One region of the Bacillus sp. D48C genome, then DNA from elsewhere that is predicted to be linked to it. Evidence: predicted binding sites of a transcription regulator. Region 1 holds the regulator's gene; the other holds the start of a gene.
What was found. The regulator Rex, encoded in region 1, represses fermentation and respiration genes when NADH is low (regulators of the CRP and FNR family bind a similar motif). The targets are predictions, from matches to a motif close to TTGTGAAATATTTCACAA.
Positions count from the first base shown of each region.

Region 1 (5,682 bases):
GTTTATATGAAAGAACATGGTTCATTTGAAGTAATTGGTGAAACGCGAGATGATGCAGCTGGAGAAGCATATGATAAAGTAGCTCGTACGTTATCTATGCCATATCCAGGTGGTCCTCATATTGATCGCCTTGCACATGAAGGAGAACCAACAATTGATTTGCCTCGTGCATGGCTAGAACCGGATTCATATGATTTTAGCTTTAGTGGATTGAAATCAGCAGTTATCAACACTGTGCATAACGCGAAACAACGTGGTATAGAAATTAAACCAGAAGATTTAGCGGCAAGTTTCCAAGAAAGTGTAATAGATGTACTTGTAACGAAAGCAGCTCGTGCAGCAGCAGCTTATAATGTAAAGCAATTACTTCTTGCTGGTGGAGTAGCTGCTAATAAAGGACTTCGTGCCCGATTAGAAGAAGAATTTGCACAAAAAGAAAACATTGAACTAATTATTCCACCGCTATCTTTATGCACAGATAATGCAGCAATGATTGCAGCGGCAGGGACAATTGCGTATGAACAAGGCAAGCGTGCAACATTAGCCTTAAATGCGAATCCAGGATTAGATATTGAAGCATAGTTATGCACATAATTAACCACAGCTTGTGGATAAAACCCATGTTATCTGTTGATAATGTGGGTTTTATTGTGTATATAAAGTGTTGATAACTTTTTCGTTGGCTGTGGGTAATGTGGAAAAGTTGGTTTAATAGTTATTTTATAAAGGTGGATATGTGTATAAACTTGTGGATAAACTAGATGAAGTCTGACCTTTGAGTGTATTGTTTTTCGGGAAATAAAAAGCAAGAAGATATCCCCGAAAAACATTTTTTAATATCCCTCCATTATAGAGGGTGCTGATATTGTCAATCCTTGTCGGTAAATCGATATTTCGTGTCGAATCGTTTATGTATATAGGGTTACGATAGATGTATTTGAAAAATCGTTGATATATTCCCAGTTACCATTGATATATCCAAAAAATTATTTATGTACTTAAAGAAAAAAGATGTCGCATAGTCAAAAATCATGACTGATGAGACATCTTCCTTATTTAAATACTCTTATACATGCAGCTCTTCCCACTCTGCCATACAAGTTTCAAGCTGTTCTTGTAGCGTTTGTTTTTTAGTTGTAATTTCACTAGCTTTTTCATAATCTGCATATATTTCTGGTAAGCAAAGTTGATCTTCTAACGTAGCAATTTCTTCTTCTAAGTTTACGATATTTTGTTCTAGCTCTTCAATTTTTCGAGTGCGTTGACGTTCTAATTGTTTACGCTCTTTTCCTTCGAGATAATTTAATTTTTCTTGAGCTACAGTTTTTTGAACAGGTGCCTGATTTTCTTGCTGTTCTTGTTGTTCAAATGCTGCACGTTCAATCATTTCATTTTTCTTCTCCACATAGTAATCGTAATCCCCTAAATATTCCTGTGCGCCTTCTGTTGATAACTCAACCACAGTCGTTGTTACACGGTTAATAAAGTAGCGGTCATGTGAGACAAATAGAAGAGTCCCTGGATAATCAATTAAAGCATTCTCTAAAATCTCTTTACTATTTAAATCAAGGTGGTTCGTAGGCTCATCCAGAATTAATAAATTTGACTTTTGCATCATAAGTTTCGCAAGAGCTAATCGAGCTTTTTGTCCACCACTAAGGGAAGATACTGGTTTCAGTACATCATCTCCTGTGAATAAAAAATTCCCGAGTATAGTACGGATTTCTTTTTCAGGTTGCAGTGGATATTCATCCCATAGTTCATTTAAAACCCGTTTAGAAGATGTTAAATTTGCTTGTTCTTGGTCATAATAGCCAACAGATACATTTGATCCGAAAGAAACATTACCATTTAATAGTGGTAACTTATTCACAATAGATTTTAATAATGTGGATTTCCCAATTCCGTTTGGACCAACTAAGGCAACACTATCTCCGCGAGTTAAGCGCATAGTTACGTGTTCAATTATAGGGTCCTCCTCATAGCCGATGGTTGCATCTTTTACTTGTAAAACATCATTTCCACTTTGCTTTTCAATATCGAAGTGGAATGATGCTGACTTAGAATCCCCTAATGGTCTCGTTAATAATTCCATTCTGTCTAGTTGTTTACGGCGACTTTGAGCACGTTTCGTTGTAGAAGCGCGAGCTATATTCTTTTGAACGAAGTCCTCAAGTTTTGCGATTTCATCTTGTTGTTTTTCGTAACGTTTCATTTCTTGATCATATAATGCTGATTTTAAGTCTAAATATTTACTGTAGTTACCAACAAATCGTCTGCTTTCTTTATTCGAAATTTCATATACTTGTGTAACGAGTTTGTCTAAGAAATAACGGTCATGGGAAACGATTAATATTGCGCCAGGATAACCTTGTAAATATTGCTCAAGCCATGTTAATGTTTCAATGTCTAAATGGTTTGTAGGCTCGTCCAAAATAAGTAAGTCTGGTTTTGTTAATAATAATTTCCCGAGAGCTAATCTTGTTTTTTGCCCGCCACTTAAAGTAGAGATCGTCGTCTGGTGTGTTTCAACTGGGAAGCCAAGGCCGCTTAAAATGGAGCGAATATCCGCTTCGTATTGATATCCACCTTGATCTTTATAATTGAGTTGCAATTGGTCATAATCAGCTAACAATCTTTCATATATAGCTTCGTTTGAAAAGTTTTCTTCTTTTCCCATTTCTTGCTCAAGCTTTCGAAGTTTTGTCTCCATTTGCTGTAAGTGGGTAAAGACGGTTAGCATTTCATCCCAAATTGTTAAAGACGTTTCTAGGCCAGTATTTTGAGCTAAATACCCGATTGAGACATCTTTCGGTTTTATAATTTCGCCACCATCATGTGATAACTCACCAGCGATAATTTTTAATAATGTAGATTTTCCAGCTCCATTCCTTCCAACTAATGCGATACGATCTTTTGTTTGTACTTCCAATTTTATGTTTGCAAGAATTGTTTCTGCACCGTATAATTTCGAAAGTCCATTTACTTGTAATAAAATCAATGTTCTCACCTCAAATAATTTCTTAACTTTGCCATGTTTATATTTCTCAATCATACTAAAAATAGTGTATAGTTTAAAATAAAGAGAGAATACTTCTTCTCTTTATTATACAAGGAATTTAATGAGTGCTAAACTTCTGTATTTGATTAAAGTATATGAATAAAGATAGGAAGAGAGGAGAGGTCATATGGATCAGCAAAAGATTCCACAAGCCACTGCTAAAAGATTGCCTCTATACTATCGATTTATCCAAAACTTATCTCTTTCTGGTAAGCAGCGTGTTTCATCGGCCGAATTGAGTGAAGCGGTAAAAGTAGATTCCGCAACAATACGAAGAGATTTTTCGTATTTTGGAGCATTAGGGAAAAAGGGATATGGATATAACGTAAATTATTTATTATCATTTTTCCGCGAAACACTTGATCAAGATGATATAACGCGTGTAGCACTTATTGGAGTAGGTAATTTAGGGACCGCTTTCTTACATTATAATTTCACGAAAAACAATAATACAAAAATTGAAATGGCATTTGATGTTAGTGAAGAGAAAGTTGGAACAGAAATCGGGGGCATTCCTGTATATCATTTAGATGAATTAGAAGAGAGATTATCAAATGATATACAAGTGGCAATATTAACAGTACCGGCTACAGTAGCACAAGCTGTAGCAGATAGATTAGCTGAAACGAGCGTGCACGGTATTTTGAATTTCACACCAGCACGATTAAACGTATCAGAGAATATTAGAATTCATCATATTGATTTAGCTGTAGAGTTACAAACATTAGTTTACTTTTTGAAAAACTATCCACAATAAAACGCAGAGGAAGCGACCTCTGCGTTTTATTATTGTTTCTTCTTTGTGAATTTAACTAATATAAGGCGAAGTGCCAAATTAAAATCAATTGTTGCCATAACTGCAAATAGTATTGTCCACACATTCCAGATTGTATCTGTCACGTTCGTAATGGCGAAGCGTGTAAAGATACATCCAAGAAGGAAGTATAGTGCAGCCATGAACAATGGTGAGTTTCTCATACAAAAAATCCTCCGATAAATCCTTGCATTTTTTCAGCTTCTTTAATCATTTCTTGAATTTGCTCATTGCTCATAAAAATTTGCCCAATAGCGACTAATGTATTCATCGCAACATGAGCTGCAATAGGAACGATAATGCGCTTCGTCTTCACATATAAGAAGGCGAATACGAGCCCCATAGCAGTGTATACCAATAAGTGAGTAAAATCAAAATGAATTGCTGCGAATACAAGTGAACTAATGATAGCTGCAATAAAGAAGTTGAACTTCTTATAAAGTGCACCGAATAGAATTTTTCTAAATACGATTTCTTCTAAGATAGGTCCGATTATAGATACAACAATAAGGAACCAAGGAGTAGTTCGTGCAATTTCCATCAGTTTCATTGTATTTTCTGAACCTTGTTTAATTCCTAGTAGCTGCATCTCGATCATACCGGCAACTATTTGTGAAAAGAAAGCTAAGAATAATCCGATGAAAATCCACCCAATTGTAGCTGGAACAGAAGAGCGCGTTGCATCTAAATGTCTGTCGCGAATATCTGTTCTAAGTAACCAAAGTACGATACATAATGCAACAAAGAAGCTAATAATTGCCCAGTGTCCCATTATGATTTGTCCTTTTTCCTCAATGGTAAATCCTCTATTATCATAGAGTCCTGTTTTTAGGAGAAGTGGTAATCCAACAGCGCCAGATAATTGCATTAAAATGTATGTAACGATAATCCACCAGTATTGTTTCTTCAAATGGTTTAACCATCCTTTCTAACTCTAGTGTATGAGATGAGGTAGGATAACATGTAAATATGTTATCTACGATATAAACTTTCATTCGAATTATGATTTTTTTGTAAATACGTATTTTAAATTAAAGTAGGAGACAGGAAAAAGTTGTACGTTTAGCGAAAACAACTTAGGGTGTCTTTCATATTGTAACATACGAGTAGGGGAAACAACGATTCATATAGTAGAGGCAGTATTCTATATAGAAAGTTTATATAGTAATTTGCGAAAAAATTATGATTTTTTTACTTGCAAAAGAAATTGAGATTATTTATTATTATAAGTGTGTTAGCACTCGGGTGACTTGAGTGCTAATAAATAAAATTTACATAACAAAATGAGGAGGTTATTGTTCATGCTAAAGCCATTAGGTGATCGCGTTGTAATTGAGCTTGTTCAAGCAGAAGAAAAAACAGCAAGTGGTATTGTATTACCAGACACTGCAAAAGAAAAACCACAAGAGGGTAAAGTTGTTGCAGTAGGTACTGGTCGAGTGCTTGAAAATGGTGAGCGTGTTGCTTTAGAGGTAGCAGCAGGTGATCTTATCATCTTCTCAAAATATGCAGGTACTGAAGTGAAATATGAAGGTACAGACTACTTGATTTTACGTGAAAGTGACATTTTAGCAGTTATCGGTTAATTATATAAATCTTAAAAAAATCCAAGGGGGTCAATTATTATGGCAAAAGATATTAAATTTAGTGAAGAAGCACGTCGTTCGATGCTTCGCGGTGTCGACACTCTTGCAAACGCAGTAAAAGTAACGCTTGGACCAAAAGGTCGTAACGTTGTACTTGAGAAAAAATTCGGTTCACCACTTATTACAAATGATGGTGTAACAATCGCAAAAGAAATCGAATT
Region 1 is NZ_JBKFAQ010000024.1:7,851-13,532, reverse strand. It holds gene tsaD (tRNA (adenosine(37)-N6)-threonylcarbamoyltransferase complex transferase subunit TsaD) at 1-582, shown strand, start outside; gene ACLBXA_RS28965 (ABC-F family ATP-binding cassette domain-containing protein) at 1,067-3,001, opposite strand; gene ACLBXA_RS28960 (redox-sensing transcriptional repressor Rex) at 3,189-3,818, shown strand; gene ACLBXA_RS28955 (YdiK family protein) at 3,848-4,039, opposite strand; gene ACLBXA_RS28950 (CPBP family intramembrane glutamic endopeptidase) at 4,036-4,785, opposite strand; gene groES (co-chaperone GroES) at 5,177-5,461, shown strand; gene groL (chaperonin GroEL) at 5,501-5,682, shown strand, end outside.

Region 2 (5,682 bases), on a different contig from region 1:
GAGATTTGAACTTGAAGAAGGTGTACGTGAAGAAATTAAAGCAAAAATGGATGATTTAACGTTTAAGCGTGAGTCAAAACAGCCTCTAGAATACCCTTCTTGTGGTAGCGTATTTAAGCGCCCACCAAATAACTTTGCTGGTAAGTTGATTCAAGACTCAGGACTACAAGGTAAGCGAATTGGTGGAGTAGAAGTTTCTTTAAAACATGCTGGATTTATGGTGAATGTTGATAACGGAACAGCACAAGATTACATCGATTTAATTCACTTCGTACAAAAGACAGTTGAAGAGAAATTTGGCGTGAAGTTAGAGCGAGAAGTAAGGATTATTGGAGAAGATAAGGAATAACGAAATACGTATGAAGATATGGATTATTTTAAAATAATATTTGGGTATTGTTGACAATTTGTTTTCAATTCAATATAATGGCTAATAATTTAACAAATAACATACGTTGAAAGAGCCCAGTAGCAGTTTGTCACTGTTAACGAGAGAGCTAGGGGTTGCTGGAACCTAGCACAAACAAACTTGCGAATTACACTCTGGAGTATCTTAGGTAATGCTAAGCGGACTAGCAATCGATATTATTGCTAAGAGTGGTATGAGTAGCTATGCTATTTATGCAAACTGGGTGGTAACACGGTGAATAATCGTCCCTATGTCTATCGTAGACATAGGGGCTTTTTTGTTTTTAAAAAATAAAGGGGATGACAAAAGATGAATATTATTGATGAATTAGAATGGCGCGGCGCCGTTAATCAGCAGACTGACGAAGAAGGCTTACGTAAGCTAGTAGAAGAGAAAAAGATTTCACTATACTGCGGAGTTGATCCAACTGGTGATAGTATGCATATCGGACATTTGATTCCGTTTATGATGATGAAGAGATTCCAATTAGCTGGCCATCATCCTGTTATTTTAATTGGCGGGGCAACAGGAACAATTGGTGATCCGAGTGGACGACAATCAGAGCGTCAACTTCAAACGTTAGAAGTGGTTCAGCATAATGTAGATGCGTTAACAGCACAAATGAAAAAGCTATTTGATTTTGGTGGAAATAGCGAAGTGAAGATGGTAAATAACTATGATTGGACACATGAAATAAATATTATTGAGTTTTTACGTGATTACGGGAAAAACTTTAGCATCAATAGCATGTTAGCGAAGGATATTGTAGCAAGCCGCTTAGATACAGGTATTTCTTTCACAGAATTCACATATCAAATTTTGCAAGCGATGGATTTTCACCATTTATACACGAAAGAGGATGTTCAACTTCAAATTGGTGGTAGTGACCAATGGGGAAATATTACGAGTGGTTTAGATTTAATTCGTAAGTTAGAAGGTCATGAGGCTAAAGTATTCGGATTAACGATTCCGTTATTATTAAAATCGGACGGTACGAAGTTTGGTAAATCAGCAGGTGGTGCAGTTTGGCTTGATCCTGAAAAAACGACACCGTTTGAATTTTACCAGTTCTGGGTAAATACAGATGACCGTGACGTAATTAAATACTTGAAATACTTTACGTTCTTAAAGAAAGAGCGTATTGATGAATTAGCAGCGAAGGTAGAAGTCGAGCCTCATAAACGTGAAGCGCAAAAAGTGCTAGCGGAAGAAATGACGAAATTCGTTCATGGAGAAGAGGCGTTATTACAAGCTGAGAAAATTACAGCAGCGTTATTTAGCGGAGATATTAAATCGTTAACAGCTGATGAAATTGAACAAGGTTTTAAAGAAATGCCAACATTCCATTCTTCAAAAGAGACAAAAAATATTGTAGAGTGGCTAGTTGATTTAGGAATTGAACCATCCAGACGACAAGCACGCGAGGACATTAATAATGGTGCGATTTCTATGAATGGTGAGAAAGTAACAGATGTGGGTACGGATGTTACTGTAGAAAATTCATTTGATGGAAGATTTATTATTATTCGTAAAGGGAAGAAGAACTACAGCCTTGTGAAGTTAGGCGAATAGTTTGTGTGAAAGGGGTGGGAGTAGGAAGAATACTTCCACCCCTTTCATATACACAATTTGGACATAAAATAATCAGTAAATTTAGATAATTAAAAGGGTTATATTATTCTTCTGCCGAATATATAAGTTAGAGAAAATTACGGATAAAGTGAAACTTTAATCAGTGGGGGGATTGTTCCTCCCCACTGATTATTAGTTGAACCAATCGGGCTTTTACGGGCAGTTAATCTTCCGACTTCATCCCTGCATTCACTGGATTTTAAGGTGGAGGTTTTACTGCCCGTTAATGCGGGATAAAAATAGCCCGAACCATGCTGGGCATGATTCGGGCTTATATTCAGATTAGTAAGCTAAGCTGAATAGACCTTTAATATGTGATAAGTAACGAACGTTACTTGCTTCTTTCATTAATGATGCTGGTAAGCCTTTAAGTGGAGTATTGCTTGCTCCAATTGTAGCAACCGCATCTTTACGTCCTAGACTAGCAAGTGTTCCAGAGTTTACAGGTGCGAACTCTTCGAATGCTTTGCCTTCTAGTGCTGCGTATAAGTTGTATCCAATTAACTCACCCATTTGCCAAGCGATTTGTGCAGTTGGTGGGTATGGACGACCGTCTGGAGAGAAGACAACAGCGCTGTCTCCAGCAACGAATACGTCTTTGTGAGAAGTAGATTGTAGGTATGCATCAACTGTTGCACGACCACGGTTAACTTCAAGACCTGATTCACCGATTAATGGATTACCTTGTACGCCACCTGTCCAAACGAATGTGTTAGCAACAAGTTTTTGACCGTCTTTTAAGTCGATCTCATTGCCAGCAACGTTTGTTACAGGAAGACCTGTTAAGAATGTAACACCGCGTGCTTCTAGGCTAGTAGTTGCACGTTCGATTAAGTGGTCTGGTAATACTGGAAGGATTTTTGGACCTGCTTCAACAAGAAGAAGTTTAACTTCTTTTGGATTTACGCCGTGGCTTTTTGCAAGTTTAGGCATAATGTCAGCAAGCTCACCAACTAGCTCAACGCCAGTTAATCCGCCACCACCGATTACGATTGTAGCATCAGCTTCGTTTTTCGTTTTCGCGTATTCACGAATACGGTCTTCAACGTGTTTGTAGATTTTGTTTGCATCAGCAGCAGATTTTAATACCATGCTGTTTTCTTCTAGTCCTGGAATACCGAAGTAAGCAGTTTTACTTCCTAAAGCAACTACAAGTGCATCGTAAGATAAAGTAGTGCCGCCAGCTAGTTTGATTTCTTTGCTATCAACAGAGAATGACTCAACTGTTGCGATTTTAAGATCGATATCTTTGCCTTTGAAAAGCTTTGTAAGTGGCATTGCAATTGCTTGCTCAGCAACGTTACCAGCTGCAAGGCGGTGTAGTTCAGTGATGATTTGGTGTGTTGGGTATTGGTTAATCACTGTAACTTGTGCTTCTGATTTGCTGTAATATTTACGTACGTTTAAAGCGGCAAGAAGACCGCCATAACCAGCGCCTAAGATGACAATTTGTTTTGACATAGTATGATATCCCCCGTCTTTACTAATTGTTGTTATAAGTTAAATTATTTATTGTTACGTTCTGCACTAATTTGAAGATATGCGTTCACAAAGCGGAACATTTTTTGTGCTTGTGGATCTTTTAGTAATTTTAATAGACCGAATAGGCCGATAACTTCAGTACTTTCGTCAGCACGATCTTTCGCTTCGATTGCAGTTGCAGCCATGCTTTTCACTGTATCTTTTACAGGTTCTACAAGCTCTGTAATTGCACCAACAGTGTCGCTTTTTAATACTTCATCAGTAGCAACAGTTTGAGCGAAGTCATAAGACTTAGTTAAAATGTTAACAAGCTCAGTTAATTTTGGAAGCTGTTCTACTAGTGTTGTTAATGATTCTTGTACCTCAGGTTTTAACAACTGATCAAGTACATCAAGTTGTCCTTGGCTAGCAGAAATTTGTACAGTTTCTTGTTCTGGCTTTGTTTGAGTCATAGTTTCTGGCATCTCCAATTCTCCTTTACGATAGCAATACTCTTATTTTTTATAAGTAAGATAGTAAACGTTTACGAAACTTTATGCAAAGTTTCACAAAACACAATAAAATGCCTTTAAATCTATGGCAGCAAACAAGCTGACATAAATCTAAAACCACATTTTCTTACCTATTGTTTATGAACTGTCCGATACATGGCTTGTCCGCATAATGGAAAAGCTCCGCTACCGGAAAGTGTATATAATATATATCCTATATTATATACTATATGCACCTATGTTAACATAAAAATGATTCCTAATTATTTGATATTGAGTGTATAACCTAGTGCTGACAAGGTATGAAAGCGTATAAAATATTTTGTTTTAGTTAGAAATGTACATATATATATAGAAAAAAAGGAAAAAACGAACAAATTCATGTTCGTTTTTTCCTTTTTTTCTATTATTCACCTTCTGCAATTAGCATCGATGTATTACCTTCTTTTTCAAGATGACATTCGCCCCAAGTACAAAGAGAGTCAAGAATTGATTCTAAAGACCAACCGTAATCAGTAAGGGAGTATTCTACTTTTGGCGGGACTTGGTTGTAGACTTTTCTTTGAATGACCCCGTCGTCCTCTAATTCGCGTAATTGCTGAGTTAACATTTTTTGTGTAATACCAGGCATTAAACGTTTTAGTTCACTCGTTCTTTTTGTGCCTTTCGTTAGATGACAAAGGATAACAACCTTCCATTTTCCACCGATAACCTCTAAAGTCGCCTCTACAGGAATATTGTATTTCTTCATATGAAACCCTCCTTTTATGAGTAAAGTAAGCTTAATAATACAAATGTTACTTTTTAGTACCTATAGCACTTTAAAGTACGTACTTTTTATCATGTTAAATATGTTTCATAATAGCACATGTGAGAAGCAAGTGAGTAGTACGGTACCAAAAAGTGACTATGTTACTTTTTAGTGCCTATCGTACTTTAAAGTGCGTTCTTCAAAAAAGGAATGAAACCATTCATAATAGCATTTGTAAGTATAAAATATATTTTTTAGAAGATAAAAGGGCCTTTTTATCACACTATTATGATTGGATTTCTTGTAATAAGGAGGAATTCAATTGAGTTTATATACAGTACCATCTTCAGAAGTTCAGACGAATCGAAGAAGTATGTTTGCTTTATTAGCACTAGCAATTAGTGCATTTGGGATTGGTACGACCGAGTTTATTAGTGTCGGTTTACTACCATCTATTTCGAAAGATTTAAATGTTTCGGTTACAACAGCTGGTTTAACCGTTTCTTTATATGCATTAGGAGTAGCGTTTGGTGCTCCAGTATTGACGTCATTAACAGCTAGTATGTCGCGAAAGACGTTGTTAATGTGGATTATGATTATTTTCATTATTGGCAATGGTATTGCGGCAGTAGCAACAAGTTTTACTGTGCTACTTATCGCGAGGGTTGTATCTGCGTTTGCGCATGGGGTTTTTATGTCAATTGGATCTACAATTGCGGCTGCGCTTGTACCTGAGAATAAACGTGCAAGTGCAATAGCATTTATGTTTACTGGTTTAACTGTTGCGACTATTACAGGTGTACCAATTGGAACATTTATCGGTCAACAATTTGGCTGGAGAGCATCGTTTATGGTTATTGTGGCAATTGGAGTCGTTGCTTTAATCGCCAACAGTATGCTAATTCCTTCTAACTTAA
Region 2 is NZ_JBKFAQ010000003.1:417,225-422,906, forward strand. It holds gene murB (UDP-N-acetylmuramate dehydrogenase) at 1-349, shown strand, start outside; T-box leader at 447-662, shown strand; gene tyrS (tyrosine--tRNA ligase) at 719-1,981, shown strand; gene ACLBXA_RS10935 (NAD(P)/FAD-dependent oxidoreductase) at 2,324-3,502, opposite strand; gene ACLBXA_RS10940 (DUF1641 domain-containing protein) at 3,547-3,987, opposite strand; gene ACLBXA_RS10945 (winged helix-turn-helix transcriptional regulator) at 4,421-4,765, opposite strand; gene ACLBXA_RS10950 (MFS transporter) at 5,139-5,682, shown strand, end outside.
Region 2: the regulator Rex is predicted to act here: its motif matches at 4,057-4,074, upstream of ACLBXA_RS10940 (DUF1641 domain-containing protein).